Regions from separate parts of the Paracoccus sp. MA genome, predicted to be linked through region 1. Evidence: riboswitches for the same ligand, from Rfam matches in the RefSeq annotation. Region 1 holds a riboswitch; the other holds the start of a gene.

The links. Region 1 has a riboswitch for thiamine pyrophosphate ahead of thiD (bifunctional hydroxymethylpyrimidine kinase/phosphomethylpyrimidine kinase). Riboswitches for the same ligand answer to the same signal wherever they lie in the genome.
Region 2: another riboswitch for thiamine pyrophosphate. It lies ahead of LOS78_RS05175 (TenA family protein); the one in region 1 lies ahead of thiD (bifunctional hydroxymethylpyrimidine kinase/phosphomethylpyrimidine kinase).

Annotation. Positions count from the first base shown of each region.
Region 1 covers NZ_CP087598.1:193,728-205,447, forward strand. The annotation lists gene LOS78_RS07985 (ABC transporter permease) at 1-639, opposite strand, end outside; gene LOS78_RS07990 (ABC transporter ATP-binding protein) at 636-1,427, opposite strand; gene LOS78_RS07995 (TenA family protein) at 1,424-2,101, opposite strand; gene LOS78_RS08000 (ABC transporter substrate-binding protein) at 2,098-3,084, opposite strand; gene LOS78_RS08005 (HesA/MoeB/ThiF family protein) at 3,081-4,058, opposite strand; gene LOS78_RS08010 (thiamine phosphate synthase) at 4,055-4,651, opposite strand; gene LOS78_RS08015 (thiazole synthase) at 4,648-5,412, opposite strand; gene thiS (sulfur carrier protein ThiS) at 5,414-5,611, opposite strand; gene LOS78_RS08025 (FAD-dependent oxidoreductase) at 5,595-6,572, opposite strand; gene thiD (bifunctional hydroxymethylpyrimidine kinase/phosphomethylpyrimidine kinase) at 6,569-7,396, opposite strand; TPP riboswitch at 7,466-7,569, opposite strand; gene LOS78_RS08035 (HAD family phosphatase) at 7,754-8,356, shown strand; one part of gene LOS78_RS08040 (IS5 family transposase) at 8,428-8,867, opposite strand; one part of gene LOS78_RS08040 (IS5 family transposase) at 8,867-9,209, opposite strand; gene aroQ (type II 3-dehydroquinate dehydratase) at 9,342-9,776, opposite strand; gene LOS78_RS08050 (response regulator transcription factor) at 9,803-10,504, opposite strand; gene LOS78_RS08055 (PAS-domain containing protein) at 10,497-11,720, opposite strand, start outside.
Region 2 covers NZ_CP087597.1:1,056,931-1,068,650, forward strand. The annotation lists gene LOS78_RS05170 (NUDIX hydrolase) at 1-301, shown strand, start outside; gene LOS78_RS05175 (TenA family protein) at 305-946, opposite strand; TPP riboswitch at 1,013-1,144, opposite strand; gene LOS78_RS05180 (AI-2E family transporter) at 1,312-2,502, shown strand; gene hflC (protease modulator HflC) at 2,617-3,732, opposite strand; gene hflK (FtsH protease activity modulator HflK) at 3,732-4,961, opposite strand; gene gorA (glutathione-disulfide reductase) at 5,020-6,420, opposite strand; gene rpiA (ribose-5-phosphate isomerase RpiA) at 6,417-7,142, opposite strand; gene LOS78_RS05205 (bifunctional 2-C-methyl-D-erythritol 4-phosphate cytidylyltransferase/2-C-methyl-D-erythritol 2,4-cyclodiphosphate synthase) at 7,292-8,434, shown strand; gene LOS78_RS05210 (phosphatidylglycerophosphatase A) at 8,437-8,937, shown strand; gene LOS78_RS05215 (CinA family protein) at 8,982-9,401, shown strand; gene LOS78_RS05220 (low specificity L-threonine aldolase) at 9,398-10,441, opposite strand; gene LOS78_RS05225 (YcgN family cysteine cluster protein) at 10,438-10,878, opposite strand; gene LOS78_RS05230 (bifunctional riboflavin kinase/FAD synthetase) at 10,878-11,720, opposite strand, start outside.

The DNA of each region.
Region 1 (11,720 bases):
AAAGACCAGGTCGGTCTTCATCCGGCCGTTGGCATGGATCATCAGCGCCCCCAGGCCGCGCGCGCCGCCGACCCATTCGCCGATCACCGCGCCGATGGGCGCATAGACCGCCGCCAGCCGCAGCCCGGTGGCCAGGCTGGGCAGCGCCGCCGGGATGCGCAGGTGGCGCATGATGCGGATGCGGCCGGCGCCCATGACCTGCGCCAGGTCCAGCGCCGCCTGCGGTGTGCGCATCAGCCCGTCCAGGAAGGCGCTGGCCACCGGGAAGAACACGATCAGCACCGTCATGGCGATCTTGGGCGCCATGCCGAAGCCCAGCCACAGGGTCAGGATCGGCGCCAGGGCAAAGACCGGGATGGTCTGGCTGAAGGTCAGGATCGGCCGCAGAACGCCGGTCAGCCTGAGCGAAAATCCCATCGCCACGGCGAGCGCCGCGCCGAGCGCCGAGCCGAGCGCGAAGCCCAGCACCACCTCGGTCAGGGTGAAGCCGGCATGGCGGGCGATCTCGGCCCGGTTCAGCCACAGCGCCTCGGCCACCGCCGCGGGCGAGGGCAGCAGGAAGGGCGGCATGCCCGCCAGCCAGATGACGCCCTGCCACAGCGCCAGCACGGTCAGGATCAGCGCGGCGACGGTCTTCATGCCATCATCCCCCGCATCAGCTCGGCCTGCAGCGCCAGCACCTCGGGCGCGTCATAGGGCCGGGCGGCGGCTTTCGGGCGCGGCGCGGGGACGGGCCATTCGCTGAGCCCCTGTTCGCGCAGCAGCAGGATGCGGTCGCCCAGCCGCGCCGCCTCGGCCGGGTCGTGGGTGACCAGCAGCACCGTTCGGCCTTCCAGCAGCCTTGCCGCCAAGTCCTGCATCTGCGCCCGGGTGCGGGCGTCGAGCGCCGAGAAGGGCTCGTCGAGCAGTACCAGCGGCCGGTCCTCGAACAGGGTGCGGGCTAGGGCCACGCGCTGGCGCTGGCCGCCGGACAGGTTGGCGGGCAGGTGATGGGCGCGGTCGGTCAGGCCCACCGCTTCGATCAGCGAGGCCGCGCGGGCGGCGGGGTCGGCAGGGGGCTCTGCCCCCCGCCGCAGCGGCCCCTTGACGGGGCCGCTGCGGCGTCCCCCGGGATATTTGGACAAGAAAGAACCCTGCAGGCCGCCGCGCAGCCGGGCGCCCAGGGTGACATTGCCGGTCACGTCGAGCCAGGGAATCAGCCCGGGGTCCTGGGCCATCAGCGCCACGGGCTGGTCGCGCGTCACCTCGCCCTGGAAACGCGCGCCGGTCTCCAGCCCGGCGATCAGCCGCAGGATGGTGGACTTTCCGACGCCCGAAGGGCCGAGCAGGCAGGTCCAGCCCGCGCCTTCCAGCCGCAGCTCGACGGGGGCGAAGAGCGGCGCCTCGCCGACCCAGGCGCGGCCGCGGACCGAGGCCGCCGCGGTCATGCGCCGCCCAGCTCCCAGAAGGCGACTTCGAGCCGGGTGGCGGTGGCGAAGCGATCCGACAGGGCGGCCCAGCGGGGGCTTTCCTGGGGCGCCGCGCCCAGCCGCTTGCGGATGGCGCTGTCCAGAAGCGCGCCGGCCGAGACGCAGGCGGCCTGGTATTCGGCGCCGGCATAGGTGTCGATCCATTCGCGATAGGGTGTGTCGGGCGCCGCTTCCTGGGCCAGCCGCAGCCCGATCTCGCCATAGCCCAGCACGCAGGGCATCAGCGCCGCCAGCAGGTCGAGGAAATCGCCCGAATAGCCGGCTTCCAGCACATAGCGGGTATAGGCGATATTGGTCACCGCCTCGGGCGTATCGGTCAGCACCTCGGGGCCCAGGCCGGCGCGGGCGCAGGTCTGCACATGCAGGCCCATCTCGTGGTCCAGCAGCGTGTGGACCGTGGCGGAACAGGCCCGCATCTCGTCCAGGTCGCCGGCCTTGACCACCGCCAGCGCCCAGGCGCGCGAGAAGTTCTTGAGGAACAGGTAATCCTGCACCAGATAGGTCAGGAAGCAGGATTGCGGCAGGGTGCCGTCGCGCAGACCCTCGACGAAGGGGTGCCGGGTATAGGCGTCCCAGTCGGGCTGCGCCGCGGCCCGCCAGGCCGCGAAGGCATGGCCATAGGCGACGCTCATTCCGCCGCCCCCACGTCTGCTGCTTCCGCGTCTGCCGCTTCCGCGTCTGCCGCCCCCACGTCCAGGGCCAGGTCCGAGACCGGCAGCACGCTGTCGACCAGCCCGGCCTCGTGCAGGAATTGCTCGAACCGGGCATAGCGGCCCTGGTCCAGCGCCGCGGGCGATTGCGAGAAGCGCGGCAGCGTCTCCTTCCAGGCCTCGGCGTTCAGCTCGTCCTTGAGGTCGGGCGCGGTGGCCGAGAACAGCTGCCAGCTTTCCTCGGGGTGGTTGACCAGATATTGCGCGCCGCGCTCGACCGCGTGCAGCAGGCGGCGGGTGCGGTCCACGTCCAGATTGGCCGGATTGGCGACGAAGATCAGCTCGTCATAGGTTGGCACGCCGCTTTCCTCGACGAAGAAGCAGCGGCCCTCGGCGCCTTCCAGCCGCATCTGCGTCAGCTCGAAATTGCGATAGGCGCCGATGGTGGCATCGACCTGGCCGGCGATCAGCGCCGGCGACAGCGACCAGTTGACGTTGATCATCTCGACATCGCCGGTGGTCAGCCCGGCATGGGCCAGGATGGCCTGCACCAGCGCGCTTTCCACGCCCGAGACCGAATAGCCGATCTTCTTGCCCTTGAGATCCTCGAGCGTCTGCACCGGGCCGTCGGCCTTGACCATCAGGCAGTTCAGCGGCGTCGCGACCAGCGTGCCGACGCGCTTGAGCGGCAGGCCCTCATGCACCTGCAGGTGCAGCTGCGGCTGGTAGCTGATGGCGTAATCGGCCTTGCCGGCGGCGACCAGTTTCGGCGGGTCGGCGGGATCGGCAGGGGCGACGACCTCGACCTCCAGCCCCTCCTCGGCGAAGAAGCCCTTTTCCTGGGCGACGATGATCGGGGCGTGGTCGGGGTTCACGAACCAGTCCAGGATCAGCGTGACCTTGTCTTGGGCCAGAACGGGCTGGGCCAGCAGGGCGAAGGCGGCGGCAAGGGTCAGATGTTTCATCGATCGTCGTCTCCAAGGGCAAGAAGGGTGATTTCGCCGTCCCAGCGGCGCGAAAGGGCGTCGGCGGCACGCCAGGAGCGCAGGCCGGAACGGCAGGCCAGCACCGCGCGCTGGCCGGGGTCGGGCAGCGGGCCGGTGGCGCCGTAGCCGGGGATGCGCAACGCGTCCGGCGTGGCCTTGCGCGGCGCCTCCTCCTCGGGGCGCAGGTCGATGACCAGATCGTCCTCGCGGATCTCCTCGCGGGCGATGAAGCGCGGGCCGGTCGCCTCGGGCGCGGCGTCGAAGCGGAACTGGGTGAAACGGCCGTTCTCGAAGCGGATGAATTCGCCCAGCGGCGAGGGCGTGGTGCCCAGAAGCAGCCGCAGCGCCATCTGCGCCTGGATGCAGCCCAGCATGCCGACCACCGGGCCCAGCACGCCGGCGGTGGCGCAGGTCTGGCCGCTGTCGGGCGGGTCGGGGAACAGGGCGCGCAGGCTGGGGGCGCCCCCCCGCCGCTTGTCGCCGCAGAAGCCGCCGACATAGCCCGCAAGCCCCAGCGCCGAGGCCGAGATCAGCGGCTTGCCTGCCGCCAGGCAGGCGTCCGAAAGCGTGTAGCTGGCAGCATAGCTGTCGGCGCAATCCAGCACCACATCCGCCGCCGCTACAAGCGCCGGCGCGTTCAGGGGGGTCAGCCGGTCCGCCAGCGCCTCGATCTCCACCGCAGGGTTCAGCCGGGCCACGGCCTGCGCGGCGGCGCGGACCTTGGGCTGGCCGATATCCTTCATGCGGTAGAGCGGCTGCCGGTGCAGGTTGGTCTCCTCGACCGTGTCGGGGTCGATCAGGGTGATGCGGCCGATGCCGCTGCCGGCCAGGTATTGCAGCACCGGCACGCCCAGCCCGCCCGCGCCGACGACCAGCGCATGGGCGGCGCCGATGCGCTCCTGCCCCTCGGCGCCGACCTCGGGCAGGACCATCTGGCGGACATAGCGGTTCATGCCGCCACCCGCAGCCATTCGCGGATGCGGCCCTCGGGGTCGGGGTTGAGCGTGATGTCGGTCACGGCAGAGGCCAGGTCGGCGCCGGCGGCGAAAGCCTCGCGCGCACGGTCCGGGGTGACGCCGCCGATGGCGACCAGCGGCGTCGCGCCGACCAGCTTGCGCCATTCCCGCACCCGGTCCAGCCCCTGCTGTTCCCATTTCATCTTCTTCAGGATCGTCGGCCAGACCGGTCCCAGCGCGACGTAATCGGGCCTGAGCGCCAGCGCCCGGTCCAGTTCGGCATGGTCGTGGGTCGAGACGCCCAGCCGCAGCCCGGCCTTGCGGATCGCCGGAATGTCGGCGGTATCCAGATCCTCCTGGCCCAGGTGGATGAAGTCGCAGCCCAGGTCGATGGCGGCCTGCCAGTGGTCGTTGACGACCAGCGTGGCGCGATGTTCGCGGCACAGCTCCTGGCACAGCGCCAGCTCGCCCAAGAGCCGGGCGGGGGGCTGGTCCTTGATGCGGATCTGCACCAGCTTCACGCCCAGAGGCAGGGCGCGGCGCAGCCAGTCGCTGCTGTCGAAGATCGGGTAGAAGCGCGGCAATCTCATCCCAGCACCGCCATGCCGAAGAGGGGGGTGGAAGGCGCGGCCATGTCGCGGGCCTCGATCGGGTTCGCGCCATGCGCCAGCTGCCCGGCCTCGATCGCCAGCGCCATGGCGCGGGCCATGGCCACCGGATCGCCGGCCTTGGCGACCGCGGTGTTCAGCAGCACCGCATCATAGCCCAGCTCCATCGCCTGCGCCGCATGGCTGGGCAGGCCGATGCCGGCATCCACGACCAGCGGCACATCGGGGAAATGCGCCCTCAGGCTGCGCAGCCCGTAAGGATTGTTCAGCCCCCGGCCCGAGCCGATGGGCGCGCCCCAGGGCATCAGCACCTGGCAGCCCGCATCCAGCAGCCGGCCGCAGACCGACAGGTCTTCGGTGCAATAGGGAAAGACCTGGAAGCCGTCCTCGGACAGCAGCCGCGCCGCCTCGACCAGCGCGATCACGTCGGGGCAAAGCGTGTCGTCGTCGCGGATCACCTCAAGCTTGATCCAGGGCGTCTCGAACAGCTCGCGCGCCATCTGCGCGGTCGTCACCGCCTCGCGCACCGAATGGCAGCCGGCGGTATTGGGCAGGACGGGGATGCCCAGCTCCTTGATCAGGCGGTGGAAATCCTGGCCCTCGCCGCCTTCGCGCCGCAGGCTGACGGTGGCGATACCGGCGCGCGAGGCGCGGAACGCCTCGGCCATGATCGCGGGCGAGGGGTATTGCGCCGTGCCCAGCATCAGCGGGCTTGCGACTTCGGTTCCGTAAAAGACCGGCATCTCAGCCCCCCTGCATCGGCGCCACGACTTCTAGCGCGTCGCCATCCTTCAGCGTGGTTGCGGGCCGGGCGGCGGCGGGCAGGAAAGCGCCGTTCAGCGCCGTCGCCACCTTGGCCGCGCCCAATCCGATCTCGGCCAGCGCATCCTGCACGGTCGGGCCGGTCAGGTCGCGCGCCTCTCCGTTAAGGGTGATCTTCATCCATGAACTCCGGTTTCCGGCCCTCGAGAAGGTAATCGGCGGCCATGCGGGCCACGGCGGGGGCCAGAAGATAGCCGTGGCGGTAAAGGCCGTTTGCGTAAAGCGTGCCGCCGCGCCGGCGCAGGCGGGGCAGGTTGTCGGGAAAGGCGGGCCGCGCGTCCGAGCCAAGCTCCAGGATCTCGGCCTCGGCGAAGCCGGGATGCAGGGCATAGGCGGCCGACAGCATCTCGACGGCCGAGCGCGCGGTGACGCGATACTTGCCGCCGGTTTCCAGCATCGTGGCGCCGATCATGTAGACGCCCTCGCCGCGCGGCACGAGATACAGGGGGATGCGCGGATGCAGCAGGCGGATGGTGCGGGTCAGCGTCACTTCCGGGCAGCGGATCACCAGCATCTCGCCGCGCACGCCGCGCAGGTCGGGAAGCTGGTCGCGGGCCGCCAGCCCGCGCGCATCGACGATCAGGCCGGCGGGCGTGCCCTCCGTCTCGATGCGGATGCCCTGCGCCTCCAGCCGGTCGCGCAGGGCCAGCAGCGCGGCGCGCGGGTTCAGATGCGCCTCGGTAGCGAAATGCAGCCCGCGCGGGAAGCGCCCCGCCAGTTCCGGCTCCAGCGCGGCGATCTCCTCGGCACTCACCGGCTGATGCGCCTGGGTCAGCCGGGCGAAGCGGTCGAGTTCCGCCCGGTCCCGCGAGGGGGCGAGGACCAGCGTGCCGCGCCGGATGACCTCGGCGCCATTCGCCTGCCACCAGTCGGCGGCGTCGAGGCCGAGGCGCAGCACCGCCGGCTCGGCGCTTTCGGCCTCGCAATAGGGCGCCAACATGCCGCCGGCGCGCCAGCTGCAGGCCTGCGCACCGGGCTTGCCGGCCGGGTCGATGATGCGGGGCAGGGTGCCGCGCGCCGCCAGTTCGGTGGCGATGCACAGCCCCATCACCCCGGCGCCCAGGATGGTGATCGCGGTCATGTCCGTCTCCAGAGCGCGTGGAAATGATGCACCGGGCCGTGGCCCAGCCCCACCGCCAGCTCATCGGCGGCGGCGATGGCGCCTTGCAGCCAGCCATGGGCGCGGGTCACGGCATCGGGCACCGCCATGCCCTGGGCCAGCCCCGCCGCGATGGCCGAGGACAGCGAGCAGCCGGTGCCGTGGGTGTTGGGCGTCTGCTGGCGCGGGGCCGTCAGGGTCAGCGGCTGCGGCCCGACCAGCAGGTCGGTGCAGGCGTCCTCGCTGGCATGGCCGCCCTTCATCAGCACATGGTCGGCGCCCAGGGCGCGCAGCGCCTCGCCCTGCTCGCGCATCTCCTCGGGCGTCGCGGCGGCGGGGCGACCCAGAAGCCGCGCCGCCTCGGGCAGGTTCGGGGTCAGCACCGTCGCCAGCGGGATCAGCTGCTCGCGCAGCGCCGAGACGGCATCGTCCGGCAGAAGCGCGTCGCCGGATTTCGCCACCATCACCGGGTCCAGCACCACCGGCACCGGATTGTCCGCCAGCAGCGCCGCCAGCCGGTCGGCGACGACTGTGATTACATCCGCGCCGCCGACCATGCCGATCTTGACCACGCGCACCTCGAGATCGCCGAAAACCGCGTCGATCTGCGCCGCGACCATGGCGGGGCTGACCGGCTCGACCGCAGCGACGGTGCGGGTGTTCTGCGCGGTGATCGCCGTGATCACAGAGGCGCCATAGACCCCGAGGGCCGAGAAGCTTTTCAGGTCGGCCTGGATCCCGGCGCCGCCGCCGCTGTCCGAGCCGGCGATGGTCAGCGCGATGGGATGGGGCTGCAATCCCGACATGGCCCGCCTTTCGTTTTGGCCGGGCATGGGGACGTGGGGCGGATGGGTGGCGGACCGGGAATTGCCGGGCCGCATCACTCTACCCTTCCCTACGCCGGCATGACCCGGATCAGGTTCGATGGGTCGGTGCCCGGCACCTCTCAGCCCCGTGCGGGGCTCCCCAAGTGTATGAGTCTTTCGCGCGACACTAGGCCCCGGCGTCCCGCTTTGCAAGGGCCGAGCGCCGCCGGTCCGTCGCGGGGTGTCACGCATCTGTCCGCCTGGCCGGGCAAGAGGGCGGGCGCGCGGCGGCGGTTTCGGGCTTTACACCGCCCGGAATTCCGGCCGATCTGGGCCCGGTGGAAAGGGAAGGATGCGATGAAAAGCGTGATCTTCGACCTGGGCGGGGTGCTGATCGACTGGGATCCGGCCTTGGCCTTTGCGGATGTCTTCACCAGCCGGACCGAGGCCGAGGCCTGGATGGCCCGCATCGACTTTCCCGGCTGGAACCGGATGCAGGACGGCGGGCGCAGCTTTGCCGAGGGGCTGGCCGCCGCCCGCGCCGAGCATGGCGACGAGGCGCGGCATCTGGCGGGCTATCTGGCGGCCTTTCCCGTCACCATCGAAAAGACCGTGCCCGGCAGCTGGGCGGTGGCCGAGGCGCTGCTGGCGCGCGGCGTGCCGCTTTATGCGCTGACCAACTGGTCGGCCGAGACCTGGCCGCATGCGCTGGAACTGCATCCCCGCCTGGGCGGGCTGTTCGCCGACATCCTGGTCTCGGGCCAGGTCGGCGTGCTGAAACCCGATCCGGCGATCTTCCAGCTGCTGATGGACCGCAACGGGCTGCGGCCCGGGGACTGCATCTTCGTCGACGACAGCCCGGCCAATGTCGAGGGCGCCCGCGCGCTGGGCATGGACGGGATTCACTTTACCGGCGCCGAGGCGCTGGGCCGGGACCTGGCGCGGCGCGGGGTGATTTGAAGAGGGCCGGCAGGTAGCAGGTCTGCTTTGCGGAAAGCTGCTGTTAAATGATCGATATCGGTGTGACTAGGTCATGTTGACAAATGGCGGAGCCAGAGCCTGATGCAGGCGACGTCGACGAAGCCAAGGAAGCTTTCGGCGGTTTTGTCGTAGCGGGTTGCAAGGCGGCGGCTATTTTTCAGCTTGTTGAAGCAGCGCTCGACCATGTTGCGCAGGGTGTAGATGGTCATGTCGACAGCCTTGCGCACCCTTCGGTTCCTTCGCATCGGTATCATGGGCAGGGCGTTGCGGCTCTCGATGTCTTCCCGAATTTTATCAGAGTCATAGCCCCTGTCGGCGACCAGAACTGCTGGTTGCGGCAGGTTGTCGGCCATCACCATATCATAGCCGGTGTAGTCGGAATCCTGCCCCGGCGTGATCTCGGTCCTCATCGGGAGGCCTGCGCCGTTGACGCGGAGATGGATCTTGGTCGAGAAGCCACCTCTCGAACGGCCAAGAGCCTCTTTCGGAGTCCCCCTTTTGCGCCCGCCGCATGATGATGGGCGCGGATCACAGTGCTATCAACCATCTGGAGCTTGTCTGGCGCGATCCCAGCGTGGTTCAGCGCATCCAGGATATCCTCCCACAGTCCCGCCAAAGTCCAGCGGCGGAACTGACGGTAGACCGAGGACCACTTGCCAAACTCTTCGGGCAGATCGCGCCATGGCGCACCAGTCCTTGCGATCCAGAATATACCATTCAGAACAAGACGATGGTCCGCAGGTTTCCGCCCGTTAGGGTGCCGGACGGCACGAATGAAGCCCTCGAAGAAGGTCCACTCATCGTCGGATATCAGGTTGCGTGCCAAGTTCATCTCCCACGTAGAGATGAGCTTGAATCATAGGACGACTGCCAGAGGAATCCCTTTTGTCAACACGACCTAGATACTATTGCGGTTCGATAGGGTGCTCCGAGCGTCAGAAACGGGCTCACCACTACCGCCCCCCTATCCGACCAGCTTCGCCACGTGGCGCAGCGCCAGCAGGTAGCCGTGGATGCCGAAGCCGGCGATCACCCCCTCGGCGCGCAGGCTGACATAGGAATGGTGCCGGAAGCTCTCGCGCTTGTGGACGTTCGAGATATGCACTTCGATCACCGGCCCGTCGAAGGCGTTCAGCGCATCCAGGATCGCCACCGAGGTATGGGTGAAGGCGGCCGGGTTGATGACGATGGCCTGGGCCGATCGCCGCGCCTCGTGGATCAGGTCGATGATCGCGCCCTCGTGGTTCGACTGGTGGAAGGCGATGTCCAGCCCCAGCTCGGACCCAAGCGCCTTGCAGTCGCGCTCCACGTCGGCCAGCGTGGTGCTGCCATAGATCTCGGGCTGGCGCTGGCCCAGCAGGTTCAGGTTCGGGCCGTTCAGGACATAGACGGTGGGCATGGCAATCTCCGCGAGGATGGGGCAATCTAGCCCAGTTCGGCCAGAAAGATATAGCCCGCGCCGTAGATCGTCTTGATCAGCCGCGGGTTCTTCGGGTCCTCTCCCAGCTTGGTGCGCAGGCGCGAGATGCGCACATCCATCGCCCGGTCGAAGCTTTCGCCCGCCGTGCCGCCCAGCGTCTCCAGCATCTGCGCGCGCGAGATCAGCCGGCGCGGATTGTCGAGGAACAGCCGCAGGACCTCGGCCTCGGCATGGCTGATCGGAGTCTCGGCCCCCTCGGGAGAGGTCAGGGTGTAGCGGTCGAAATCGGCCGACCATCCGGCGAAGCGGATCTGCTGGCGGCCGGCGCCGGTCTCGCGCTGGGGCCTGCGCAGCCGGGCGCGGATGCGGGCCACGACCTCGGCCGGCTCGAAGGGCTTGATGATGTAGTCGTCGGCGCCCAGCTCAAGGCCCGTCACCCGGTCCTGCACCTGCGCCCGGCCCGAGATGATGATGATCGCCGCGCCGGATTCGCTGGCCAGCCGGTGCACCAGCGCCAGCCCGTCGCGGTCGGGCAGGCCCAGGTCGATCAGGCAGGCATCGGGCTGGATGCGGCGCAGCGCCGCCTCGAACTCGGTGGCGCGGGCAAAGCCTATGGTGCGGAAGCCCGCCTCCTCCAGCGCCGCGGAGAGCAGGCGGCGGATTTCGGGTTCGTCGTCGAGGATGGCGATCAAGGGGGCGTCAGTCATCGGTCTCTGCCATGGCCACGGCCAGTTCGGTGTCGCCAAAGGGCTTGGTCAGGACCGGGCCGTCAAGCCCCGATCTGCGCGGATCGCCCGGCGGCAGCGCCGTCATCAGCACCAGGGGCAGGCCGCGGCCCTGCAGATCGGCGCCCGAACCGTCGCCCAGCTGCAGGTCCGACAGGATCAGCGTCAGGCCGGGAAGGTCGGTCAACCCGCGCGCCTCGGAGAGCGAGCCGGCCTCGATCACCGAATGGCCCTGGGCGGTCAGCATCTCGCGGATATGGGCGCGGATGGCGTCGTCATCCTCGACCAGCAGCACCAGATGCGGGTGCGCGGCGCGCAGCGGCAGGCGGATCGTGACCCGGGCGCCGCCGCCCTCGGCATTGCCCAGCCGCAGCGTGCCGCCGGACAGCTTGATCTGGTCATAGACCATCGACAGGCCCAGGCCGGTGCCCTGGCTGCCCTTGGTGGTGAAGAAGGGCTCGGTCGCCCGCGCCAGCGCCTCGGCCGAGAAGCCGGGCCCGGTATCGGTCACCGCGATCTCCAGCCAGCGCCCGGCGGGTCGGGCCTCGACGGCGATCCGGCCCCGGCCCTGCATGGCGTCGCGGGCGTTCAGGATCAGGTTCAGCAGCGCATCCTGCAGCGCGCCGGGGTCCAGCATCACCCGCGCCGGCAGCTCGCCGATGCGGGTGTCGAGCGCGACCTCCGCGCCCAGCGTCGGCCGGGTCATCGCCGCCAGATCGTCCAGCATGGCGCGCAGATCGACCGGCTGCGGCTGGTGCTCGCGCCGTCCGGTCAGCGCCGAGATGCCGTCGAGCAGCCGCACCCCGCGACGGGCGGCGGCCAGCGTCGCCTGCACGTCCTCGGCCTGTTCCGGCGGCAGGCCGGCGCGCGCCAGCCGGCCCTGCAGGCCCAGGATGATGGTCAGCAGGTTGCCGAAGTCATGCGCCAGCCCCGAGGTCATCTGCGCCGCCACCGCGCGTTTCGCCGCATGGGTCAGCGCCTCGCGCGCCTGCACCTCGGCGGTGACGTCGGTGGACAGGATATAGACGCCGCGCCCGTTCTGGTCCGGGGTCAGCGCGATGCGGATGCGCCGGCCCGAGGGCGGGTGCGTGATCTCGAACACCTGCGGCTGGCCGGCGATGGCGCGGTCGAGATGCGGGCGGATGCGGGCGAAGGTCTCGGCCCCCAGAACCGTTTCGCATTGCCGGCCGATGATCGA
Region 2 (11,720 bases), on a different replicon from region 1:
GGGCTTCGCCCTGCCCGCGCTTGGCCCGCTGGTCTGGCGCCGCCGCGTCGCGATGACGCTGCGGCAGCGCCGCTGGCGGCAGTCCGAGGACTATTTCCTGATCGAGACCCCGGATTTCGTGCCGGTGATCCGGAACGCGCCCGAGGCCGGCGCCATCCGCGAATTCCGCTGGTGGAGCCTGCCCGAGATGCGCCATACCGGCGAGCGGCTGGCCCCGGCCGCGCTGCCGCGTATCGTGCTGGACTATCGCGCGAACGGGCCGCCCGGCAGCCCGCCCGAGATCGAGATCGTCGAGGATTGACCGTCAGGCCGCGTAGACCTCGTCGAAAAACGCCCGTTCCAGCGTGACGGCGCGCCGGAAGAAGTCGCGCGCCTGATCCACCGCTCCGGGCCCGGCCCGGTCGAACTCCTCGCGCAGGAAGCCGACGAAATCCCGGAAGAAGGCATTGTCGTGCAGCGTGATCCATTCGGCATGGACGAAACGCTCGGGCAGCGGCTGCGGCGCGCGGCTGGCCCAGTCAAGGTAAAGCCCCTCGGCCACGTTCAACACCGCCAGCACGGCGGGATAGCTGCGCGTCGCCGCCGCTTCGCGCATCAGCGCCTGGAACCCCGCGGTGGGCGCGCTGTCGGGGGTGGCGGCGCGATCCGCCTCGTCCACGCCGAGCGCCGCGAAGGCGCGCAGGAAATAGTCGTTTTCCTCGCCCGAGACCATGCCGGCGAAACGCCCGAAGCGCAGCCGCGATTCGAAGCGGTCGGCCGAGGCGATGGCCGCGCCCAGAAGCGTCAGGAAGGCGTCGAGAAAGCGGTGATCCTGCACCAGGTAACGCGCCATCGCCGCATCCGCGATGCTGCCGGCGAACAGCTCGCGCACGAAGCGGTGCTCGACGGCGGCGGTCCAGTCCGCGGCGCATTCCCGGCGCAGGGTTTCGAAAAAGCTCTCGGTCATCGGGGCCCTCATGGCTTGGGGCGAGACCGGGTTGCAGTTCGGCCTCGCGGTGAGGCCGGCAAAAGACAGGCGCATCCTTCCCATCCCTTCGCCGGCATGATCCGGATCAGGTTCGAAGGGTCACCGCGCCGCCCGTCGTCGGGTCGATCGAGGCCAGCGGTCTCTCAGCCCCTTGCCGGGACTCCCCTTGGTGGCGCCAGACTAGCGCGCGGCGCGGCGGCTGTCACGGCCTGCCCACAAGATCGTGAGCCGCGAAATCCGGAACCGGCCGGCTGCGGCGCGGCATTGCGTCTTGCAGCCGGGGGCGAGATGTTATCTCGTTGCCGCAGGGCGGGCGCTACCCGCCCGCAGTCAGGACCGGGACCATGACGACGGGCGAAATGCCGAAACCCACGACCGCGACAGAACTGAACGATCCCGCCGCCTCGCGGCAGAGCCCGAAACAGGTCGGGCTGCGCCTGCACCGGCCGCCGCTTCTGACCAATATCTCGGCCGCGCGCTGGCTGCTGCTGGCCATCGTGGCGGCCTCGATCTATTTCTTCCACGGCTTCCTGGTGCCGGTGCTGGCGGCCATGGTGATCGCGCTGGCCAGCTGGCCCCTGCGCGAGCGCGCCGCCCGCCAGCTGAACCTGGGCCGCACCGGGGCGGCGACGGTGCTGGTGCTGGTGCTGGTCTGCTTCCTGCTGATCCCCATCGCCATGGCGCTGATCTATGCCTTCCGCGAGCTGCGCGACTGGATCAACTGGGCGATCGTGGTCAACAGCTCAGGCGCGCCGACGCCGGGCTGGATGGTCGAGCTGCCGCAGGTCGGCGACTGGCTGGACGAGAACTGGCAGACCTATATCGGCCGGCCCGGCGGCATCAGCGAGATCGTGCAGCTGGTCAGCGGCTCGAATATCGGGGCGATCTATCGCGGCGCGGTGACGGCGGGGACGCTGGCCTTCCATCTGGCGCTGACCTTGCTGTTCATGCTGATTACCCTGTTCGTGCTGTATCGCGACGGCGACAAGATCGTGGCGCAGATCGACCAGGTCGGCCGCCGCATCCTGCCCGACCGCTGGAGCAGGCTGTCGCGCGTCGTGCCCGCGACGATCAGCTCGACCGTGACGGGCATGACCCTGATCGCCATCGGCGAGGGGGTGATCCTGGGCGTGGCCTATTGGCTGGCCGGCGTGCCCTCGCCGGTGACCTTCGGGGTGATCACCGGCTTCATGGCGCTGATCCCGGGCGGCGCGCCGCTGTCCTTCACCCTGGTCTCGGCCTATCTGGTGGCCAGCGGCTCGCCCGTCGAGGGGGCGGCGCTGTTCGTCTGGGGCACCTGCGAGCTGTTCGTGGTGGACAAGACCATCCGCCCGGTTCTGGTCGGCGGCCCGGTCAAGCTGCCGTTCCTGCCGACCTTTTTCGGCCTGATCGGCGGGGTCAAGACCATGGGCATCGTCGGGCTGTTCGTCGGCCCGGTGCTGATGGCGCTGCTGGTCTCGATCTGGCGGGAATGGCAGCGCGAGCTTGCCGAAGAAGAGCAGCGGCAGGACAGCAAGCTGATCGGCCTGGAATGACCGGGGCCTGACCGGCCCCCGGCGCATGAACGGCGGAACATGGAAAAAGGCGGGGCGCAGATGCGTCCCGCCTTTCCTGTTGCTGCCGGGCTTCCGTCGGGGCCGGCGTCCCGATCAATCCGCCGGAAGCGGCGCCGGAGGCACCACGGGGTCCTCCTGCGGCGGCGCGGCCAGCGATTCCGGCAGCGGCGTCAGCGTCACGCCGGCACCGGCGCCCAGCGGCTCGCCCTCGCGATTGGTCTCGGTCGGGGCGACGGCCTCGCCGGGTGCGATCGCGCCCGAGCTCTCGGCCTCGGCTTCGTCCTCGTCCGCGGCGGGGGTCGAGGCCGGCCGGGGCACCGGCACCGGATTGGCCCGGTCGGCCCCGTCGTTGCGCAGGTAGTCGAAGAACTCGCCCTGCGGCTGGATCACCAGCGAGCTGTTCTCGCCCCGCAGCGCCCGCTCATAGGAGGTCATCGAGCGGGTGAAGGCAAAGAACTCGGGGTCGCGGCCGAAGGCATCGGCATAGATGGCGTTGCGGCGGGCATCGGCTTCGCCGCGCACCACCTCGGCGCGCTTCCGCGCCTCGGAGGTCAGCTCGACCACGGTGCGGTCGGCGGCGGCGCGGACGCGCTGCGCGGCCTCGCCACCGCGGGCGATCTCGTCGGCGGCCTCGCGCTCGCGCTCGGCACGCATCCGGGCATAGGTCGCGGTCAGGTTCTGCTCGGGCAGGTCGGTGCGGGTCAGGCGCACGTCGATGACGCGGATGCCCAGGTCGCGGGCATCGTCGCGCGACAGGTCGCGGATGCGATTCATCAACGGCGTCCGGTCGTCCGACAGCACCGTGGTCGAGGGCACCGAGCCCAGCACCTGCCGGATCGCATTGGTCACGATCGGCTCAAGCCGGCGCTGCGCGAATTCGATGCCGCCCGCACCCACCGCGCGGCGGAACTGCACCACGTCGGTGATCTGCCAGCGCGCGAAGGCATCGACCACCAGACGGCGGTCGTCCAGCGGCGTGACCTCCATCGGCGGGGTCGGCAGGCCGAGGATGCGGGCGTCGTATTTCACCACATTGTCGAGGAAGGGCACCTTGACGCCCAGGCCCGGCTCCTCGCGCACGTCGACCACTTCGCCGAAGCGCAGGACAAGCGCCTTTTCACGCACATCGACGATATAGAGCGAGGAGATGACCAGGACCGCCACCACGACCAGGAAGGGCAGCGCCAGAAGCGAGATTGCACGGTTCATCACTGGTTCCCCCCGCTGGTGTTGCCCGAATTGGCGTTGCCCGTATTGCGGTTGCCGGAAGCCGGCGCCCCGCTGCGCAACTGATCCAGCGGCAGATAGGGCACCACGCCCGGCCCCGCCTCGCCGTCGAGGATGACCTTGTTCACCCCGCCCAGAACCTTCTCCATGGTCTCCAGATACATCCGGCGGCGCGTCACCTCCGGCGCCTTCACATATTCGTCATAGACCGAGTTGAAGCGCGCGGCCTCGCCCTCGGCGGTGTTCACCGCCTCGGCGCGATAGGCCTCGGCGCGTTCGATCACGGCGGCGGCCTCGCCCCGGGCGCTGGCCAGCACGCGGTTCGCATAGGCGTCGGCCTCTTTCTCCAGCCGGTCGCGTTCCTGCTGGGCGGCCTGCACCTCGCGGAAGCTGTCGATCACCTCGCGCGGCGGGTCGGCGCGGTCCAAGTTGACGCGCAGCACGTTGATCCCCGCCTCATAGGCGTTCAGCGTGTTCTGCACCGCCAGCTTGAGGTCGTCGGCGATGGCGCCGCGGTCGCGGTTCAGGATCGGCGCCAGTTCGGACCGCGCCACGATGTCGCGCATGGCCGATTCCGAAACCGCGCGGATCGTGTCCTCGGGATCGGCGAGGTTGAACAGGAATTTCTCGGGGTCCGAGATGTTCCAGACCACCTGATAGGCCATGTCCACGATGTTCTGGTCGCGGGTCAGCATCAGCCCCGAATCCATCGGCCCCGCGCGGCCGGTGCCGATTTCCGTGGTCCGTTCGCCCGAGACCTGCACCACCTCGGCGGTGACGACCGGCCAGGGCGCGAAGTTGAGGCCCGGCTCGCCGGTGCCGACGGGCTTGCCGAACAGCAGCTCGACCGCGCGTTCCTCGGGCTTGACGGTGTAGAAGCTGGAAAAGGCCCAAAGCGCCACGACGGCAAGCGCCGCGATGCCCCAGGTGCCGCGGTTCATCTGGAATTGCGGGCCCTGCGGACGGCGCGGACCGCCGCCGCGATTGCCGCCGCCCGGCCCCTTGCCGCCCATCAGCACCCGCAGACGGTCCTGGCCCTTGCGCACCAGTTCCTCGATCTCGGGGATCTGGTCGCCCCGGCGCGGCCCCTGCGGACGGTCGTCCTTGCCGCCCCCCGGCCCGCCCCAGGGACGCTGGCCGCCCCCCTGCGGCGGCTCTCTGCCGCCCTTGCCATCATCTCCGCCGCCGCCCCAGGGGCCTTGTCCTGCCATAAATCTCGTGCCTCGCTTTACGTCCGTGTGGTTGAAACTGGTGGCTTCGGCCGGAAAATCAAGCCGATGCGACGGGTTTGTCCAGATTTGCCGCCCCGACCCGGCGGGTGGGCCTGCGCATGGTCACAAGCTCTTCGGCCAGGGTCGGATGCACGGCGATGGCGGCGTCGAAATCGGCCTTGGTGGCGCCCATGCCCATCGGCACCGCGACCATCTGGATCATCTCGCCCGCCTCGGGGCCGAAGATGTGGCAGCCCAGCACCTTGTCGGTTGCGGCATCCACCACCAGCTTCATCACCGCCCGCGCATCCGAGCCGGCGAAAAGCGAGCGCATGGGCCGGAAGCTGGCGACATAGATGTCGGCGGGACCGCAGGCCTCGGCCTCCTCCTCGGTCAGGCCGATGGTCGCCAGCTCATGCGGGCGGGTATAGACCGCCCCCGCCACCAGCCGGTGATCGACCTTGCGGGGCCGGGCGCCGAAGACCGTGTCGGCGAAGCTGTGCCCCTCGCGGATCGCCACCGGGGTCAGGTTCACCCGGTCGGTCACGTCGCCGACGGCATAGATCGAGGGCACCGAGCTTTGCGACCATTCGTCCACCAGGACCTCGCCCTTGCGGCCCAGCCGGACGCCCGCCTCCTCGAGCCCCAGCCCCTTGGTATAGGGCGCGCGGCCGGTGGCGAACATCACCGCGTCGAAGATCTCGCTGCTGTCGTCCTCGAAGGTGGCGCGGATGGCCGCCCCCTCGCGGTCCAGCCGCACCGGATTGGTGTTCAGCCGCACATCGACGCCGATGGCGCGCAGCTGCTCGGTGACATGGCGGCGCATCTCGGCATCGAAGCCGCGCAGCACCGCATCGCCGCGATAGGCCAGCGCGGTGGCGCAGCCGAGGCCCTGCAGGATGGTGGCGAATTCGCAGGCGATGAAGCCGCCGCCCACCACCAGCATCCGGCCCGGCAGATTTTCCATCGTGAACAGGTCGTCCGAGATCAGCCCCAGCTCCTTGCCCGGAATGTCGGGGCGCTGCGGCCGGCCGCCGACCGCGATCAGGATATGCTTGGCCGTCAGGCGCTGGCCGTCCGCCAGCTCGACCGTATGGGCGTCGTGCAGCCGGGCGCGCTGGATATGCACATCGACCCCGGCATTGACCAGCCCCGAGGTATAGGCGCCCTCCAGCCGGTCGAGCTCGCGCCCGAGCTTGCCGTGGAACTCGGCCCAGTCGAAGCGGCCCTCGCTGGCGCCCTGCCAGCCATAGCCGCGCGATTCGGCCGCGGCCGCCCCGGCCTGCGAGGCGAAGATCATCAGCTTCTTGGGCACGCAGCCGCGGATGACGCAGGTGCCGCCCATGCGGCTTTCCTCGGCCAGGCCGACGCGGGCGCCGTATTCGCTGGCCGCGATCCGCGCCGCGCGCACCCCGCCCGAGCCGCCGCCGATGACGAAAAGGTCGTAGTCGAATTTCATGCCATGTCCTCGCGCCGCAGTTCCACCACCGAGCCGTCCGGGCAGCCGATGATCGCAAGCTCGCAGATATTCAGGAAAAGCCCGTGTTCAACCACCCCGGCGATGGAGGACAGCTCGGCCGCCAGTTCCTCGGCGTCCGGGATGGATTCCAGCGCCAGGTCCAGGATCAGGTTGCCCTCGTCGGTCAGCAGCGTCTGCTCGCCGCGCTTGCGCAGCAGGATCGGGCGCCGGGTCAGGTCCAGCCGGTCCAGCGCCCGCTGGATCAGCGTCTTCGTGGCCTGCCAGCCGAAGGGAATCACCTCGACCGGCAGGTGAAAGGCGCCCAGCCTGTCCACCACCTTGCCCTGGTCGGCGATGACCACCATGCGGTCCGAAGCGGTGGCGACGATCTTTTCGCGCAGATGCGCCGCCCCGCCGCCCTTGATCAGGTTCAGGTCCGGGTCCACCTCGTCGGCGCCGTCGATGGTCAGGTCCAGCCAGCCGATATCGTCCAGCTCCTCGACCTTCAGCCCCAGCGCACCCGCCAGTTCGGCCGTCGCCTTCGAGGTCGCGGCGCAGCGCAGCTCGAAGCCTTCCTCCCTGACCCGCTGCGCGAGGCGGCGCACGAAGATCGCGGCGGTCGAGCCGGTGCCCAGGCCCAGCCGCATCCCCGGCTCGACCAGCGCCACGGCGGCACGGGCGGCGGCATCCTTGGAAAGGTCGGCGATGGCGGGGTCGGTCATGGCAGGGGTCCTTGGCAGAATGGCAGGCTCGCGTCCTTATACGCAGAAGCCGCGCCATGGGCTACTGCCGGCTGCGTCTTTTGGCCGCGACGAAACGCCTGCCTTGCGGCGATTGCCTCGGGGCGGCGGCTGACCTAAATCTGGCGGCCATGACGATACCCGCCACATATGCCGCCATCATCACCGCCGCCGGCCGCGGCACCCGCGCCGGAGACGGCCCGCCCAAGCAATGGCGCCCTCTTGCCGGGCAAACCGTGCTGGAGCGCAGCATCGCCGCCTTTGCCGGCTTCCCGCGCATCGTGGTGACGCTGGCGCCCGAGGACATGGCGCGCGGCGTGGCCGAGCTTGCCGGCCCGGTCGTGCTGGTCGCGGGCGGCGCCACGCGCAGCGACAGCGTGCGCGCGGCGCTGGAGAGCCTGGAGGGCAGCGGCGTCACCCATGTGCTGATCCATGACGGCGCCCGGCCGCTGGTCTCGCCCCGCGTGATCGCCGGCGTCATCGAGGCGCTGGAGGCGGGCAGCCCCGCCGCCGCCCCCGCCCTGCCGGTCACCGATGCGCTCTGGCGGGCCGAGGACGGGCGCGTCGCCGCCACCGCCAGCCGCGAGGGGCTGTTCCGCGCCCAGACCCCGCAGGGTTTCGCGCTGGACGCCATCCTGGCCGCGCATCGCGCCCATCCCGGGGGCGCGGCGGATGACGTGGAACTGGCGATCCGTGCCGGCCTGCCCGTCGCCGTGACGCCGGGCGACGAGGACAATCTGAAACTGACCTGGCCCGGCGATTTCGCCCGGGCCGAGCGTATCCTGGGGGACGCGATGGACATCCGGCTTGGCAACGGTTTCGACGTGCACGCCTTTACCGAAGGCGACCATGTCTGGCTTTGCGGGGTAAAGATCCCGCATGACAAGGCGCTCTTGGGCCATTCCGATGCCGATGTGGGGATGCATGCCCTGACCGACGCGCTTTATGGCGCGCTGGCGCAGGGCGATATCGGCCGGCATTTCCCGCCCTCGGACCCGCAATGGAAGGGCGCGGAAAGCCACATCTTCCTGCGCCACGCCGCGATGCTGGCCCGGCAGATGGGCTATGAGATCTCGAATGCCGACGTGACGCTGATCTGCGAGCGGCCCAAGGTCGGCCCGCATGCCGGCGCCATGGCGCTGCGCCTGTCCGAAATCATCGGCGTCGAGCCCGACCGGGTCAGCGTCAAGGCCACCACCTCGGAACGGCTGGGCTTTACCGGGCGCGAGGAAGGCATCGCCGCCATCGCCACCGCCACGCTGGTCGGGGGGTGACGATGGAACGGATGATCGCGAGCTTCTTCGGCATCGGCCACCTGCGCCCCGCGCCGGGCACCTGGGGTTCGGCGGCGGCCGTGGCGCTGGGGGTGGCGGCCCATGAATGGCTCAGCCCCTGGCTGGTGCCGGCCGGCGTGGTGCTGGCGGTGCTCTTGGGCTTCTGGGCGGTGCCGCGGGTGCTGGAGGGCAGCGCCGACAAGGACCCGTCCTGGATCGTCATCGATGAGGTCGCGGGCCAGTGGCTGGCCATGAGCTTCACGGTGATCCCGCTGGCGCGGCACGGCGTTTCGATCCTGGATGCCTGGCCCGGTTTCGTCGCGCCCTTCCTGCTGTTCCGGCTCTTCGACATCTGGAAGCCCTGGCTGGTGGGCCGGGCCGACCGGCGCGGCGGCGCGGCGGGGGTGATGCTGGACGACCTCTGGGCCGGGTTGTTCGCCGGGCTGGTCTCGGTCATGCTGGCCGGGCTTTACCATGCGCTGCTGGAGCCGATGCTGTCGTGACCGATCCCGCGGAAATCCTTGATCTGGCACGCAAGCGCGGGGTGATGATCGCCACGGCGGAAAGCTGCACCGGCGGGCTGATCGCCGGGCGGCTGACCGATGTGCCGGGCTCCTCGGATGCGGTGGACCGGGGCTTCGTCACCTATTCCAACGCCGCCAAGATCGAGATGCTGGGCATCCGCCCCGAGACGCTGGAGACGCATGGTGCGGTCAGCGAGGAGATCGCCGCCGAGATGGCCCAAGGCGCGCTGGCGCGCTCGCAGGCCGGCGTCGCGGTCGCCGTCACCGGCATCGCCGGGCCGGGCGGGTCGGAACACAAGCCCGAGGGCCGGGTCTGCTTCGGCCTTGCCGATGCGGGCGGCGTGCGGACGGAAACGGTGGAATTCGGCCCGCGCGGCCGCGCCGCGGTGCGCGCCGCCACGGTCGAGCACGCGCTGGCGCTGCTGAAGGCGGCGCTGCTCTAGGCCAGCGCCCGCAGGGCCGCGGTCACGTCGTCCAGCCGCGTGTCCCAGCCGCAGACCAGCCGGATCGAGACCGGCTCCTCGCCCTCGGCATCCTGGGTATGCGGCCAGAGGTGATAGCAGATGCCGCTGGCGCAGGCCCGGCCATGCAATTCGCGCGGGATGGTGGCAAAGACCGCGTTCGACTCGACGCGCTGATCGATGCGCACCCCCGGCAGCCGCGCCAGACCCAGCGCCAGCTCATGCGCCATGGCATTGGCATGCCGCGCCAGCTGCAGCCACAGCTCACCCTCAAGCCAGGCCAGGACCTGCGCCGAAAGGAAGCGGTGCTTCGAGATCAGCGCCCCGGCGCGCTTGCGGCGGAACTCGAACTCCTCGGAAAGCGCCGGGTCGAAGATCACCACCGTCTCGACGCCCATGCAGCCGTTCTTGGTGCCGCCCAGCGACAGGATGTCGACCCCCGCCCGCCAGGTCAGGTCGGCGGGCGAGACGTCGAGGCTGGCCAGCGCATTGGCGAAGCGCGCCCCGTCCATATGCACGCCCAGCCCGTGTTCGCGCGCCAGCCCCGCCAGCGCCGCGACCTCGTCCGGGCCGTAGACCGTGCCCCATTCGGTGGCGTTGGTCAGGGTCAGCGCCGCATTGCGCCCGGCATGGACCGCGTCGCGGCCGTGGACATGCAGCGCCTCGGCCAGCGCCTCGGGGGTGATCTTGCCGCCGGTGCCGGGCACCGGGACCAGCTTCGCGCCGGCGGTGAAGAATTCCGGCGCCCCGGCCTCGCTGGTCTGCACATGCGCGTCGGCATGGCAGAAGATCTTGCCCCAGCCGGGCGAGAGCAGCGACAGCGCCAGCGCATTGGCCGCGGTGCCGGTGGGCACGAAATGCACCGCCGCCTCGGGCGCATCGAACAGCTCGCGCACGCGGTCCTGCGCCGCGCGGGTGACGCTGTCGCCGCCATAGGAGGGCAGATGGCCTTCATTCGCGGCCGCCAGCGCCGCCATGATGCGGGGATGCACGCCCCCCGCATTGTCCGAGGCAAAGTTCATGCCAGATCCTCGATGATATACTCGTCCCAGTCGTCCTCGGTCACCGTAAGCTCGCTGACGGTCCAGCCGCGCACCGAGGCGCCGGCGCGGTGCACCGATTCGCGATCCCCCGAAATCAGGTAGTGCCAGTCGTAGAGCGGCTTGCCCTCGGCGCGCAACCTGTAGGCGCAGGTCGAAGGCAGCCACCAGGCGATATCCTTGAGCTTCTTCGGGGTCAGGACCACGCAATCGGGGACGAAATCATGGCGGTTGGCATAGCTCATGCATTGGCAGGACTGGCCGTCGAGCAACCGGCAGGCGACGCGGGTAAAGGCCAGCTCGCCGGTATCCTCGTATTCGATCTTGTTGAGGCAGCACTTGCCGCAGCCGTCGCATAGCGCCTCCCATTCCTGCTGATCGAGGCTGGCCAGCGGCAGCTCCCAGAACCGGGGGCGCATCAGCGGGTCGCCAGGATCTCGCGCGCCTGGGCGCTGTCGCGGTCCATCTGCGCGATCAGCGCCGGCAGGCCGTCGAACTTCGCCTCGGGGCGCAGATATTCGACCAGCGCCACCGAAAGGTGCTGACCATAGAGATCGGCGGCGAAATCGAAGATATGCACTTCCAGATTGGGCCGGTTCTCGCCGAACATCGGCCGCACGCCGAGGCTGGCCACGCCCTTGTAGCTGCCGCGGTCCGGCCCGGTCAGCACATCGACCAGGACGGCATAGATGCCCAGTGCCGGCAGGTGCAGCCCCTCCACCGCCATGTTCGCGGTCGGATAGCCCAGGTCGCGGCCGCGCTTGTCGCCGTGCAGCACCTCGCCGTCGATGCGGTGCCAATGGCCCAGCATGCGCTCGGCCTCGCGGGTACGGCCCTCGGCCAGCGCCTTGCGGATCGCGGTCGAACTGTATTCCACCTCGCCATTGCCGACCAGCGGCGCGACGGTGACGCCGAAGCCCAGCTCTCGCCCCAGCCGCGCCAGGACCTGCGCATTGCCGGAACGCTTGCGGCCGAAGCAGAAATCCGCGCCCACGGTGATATGGCGCACGCCCAGCCCGTCGACCAGCACCTCGCGCGCGAAGCCCTCGGGCGAAAGCCCGGCCAGCACCGCGTCGAAGGGCAGTTCGTAAAGATGGTCCACGCCCAGCCGCGCCAGCCGGTTCGCCCGCGATTCCGCGTTCATCAGCCGGAAGGCGGGGCCTTCGGGCGCGAAGAACTCGCGCGGATGCGGCTCGAAGGTGATGACGCCCAGGGGCGCGTCGCAGGCGGCCCGCGCCGCGTCGATCACCGAGCGATGGCC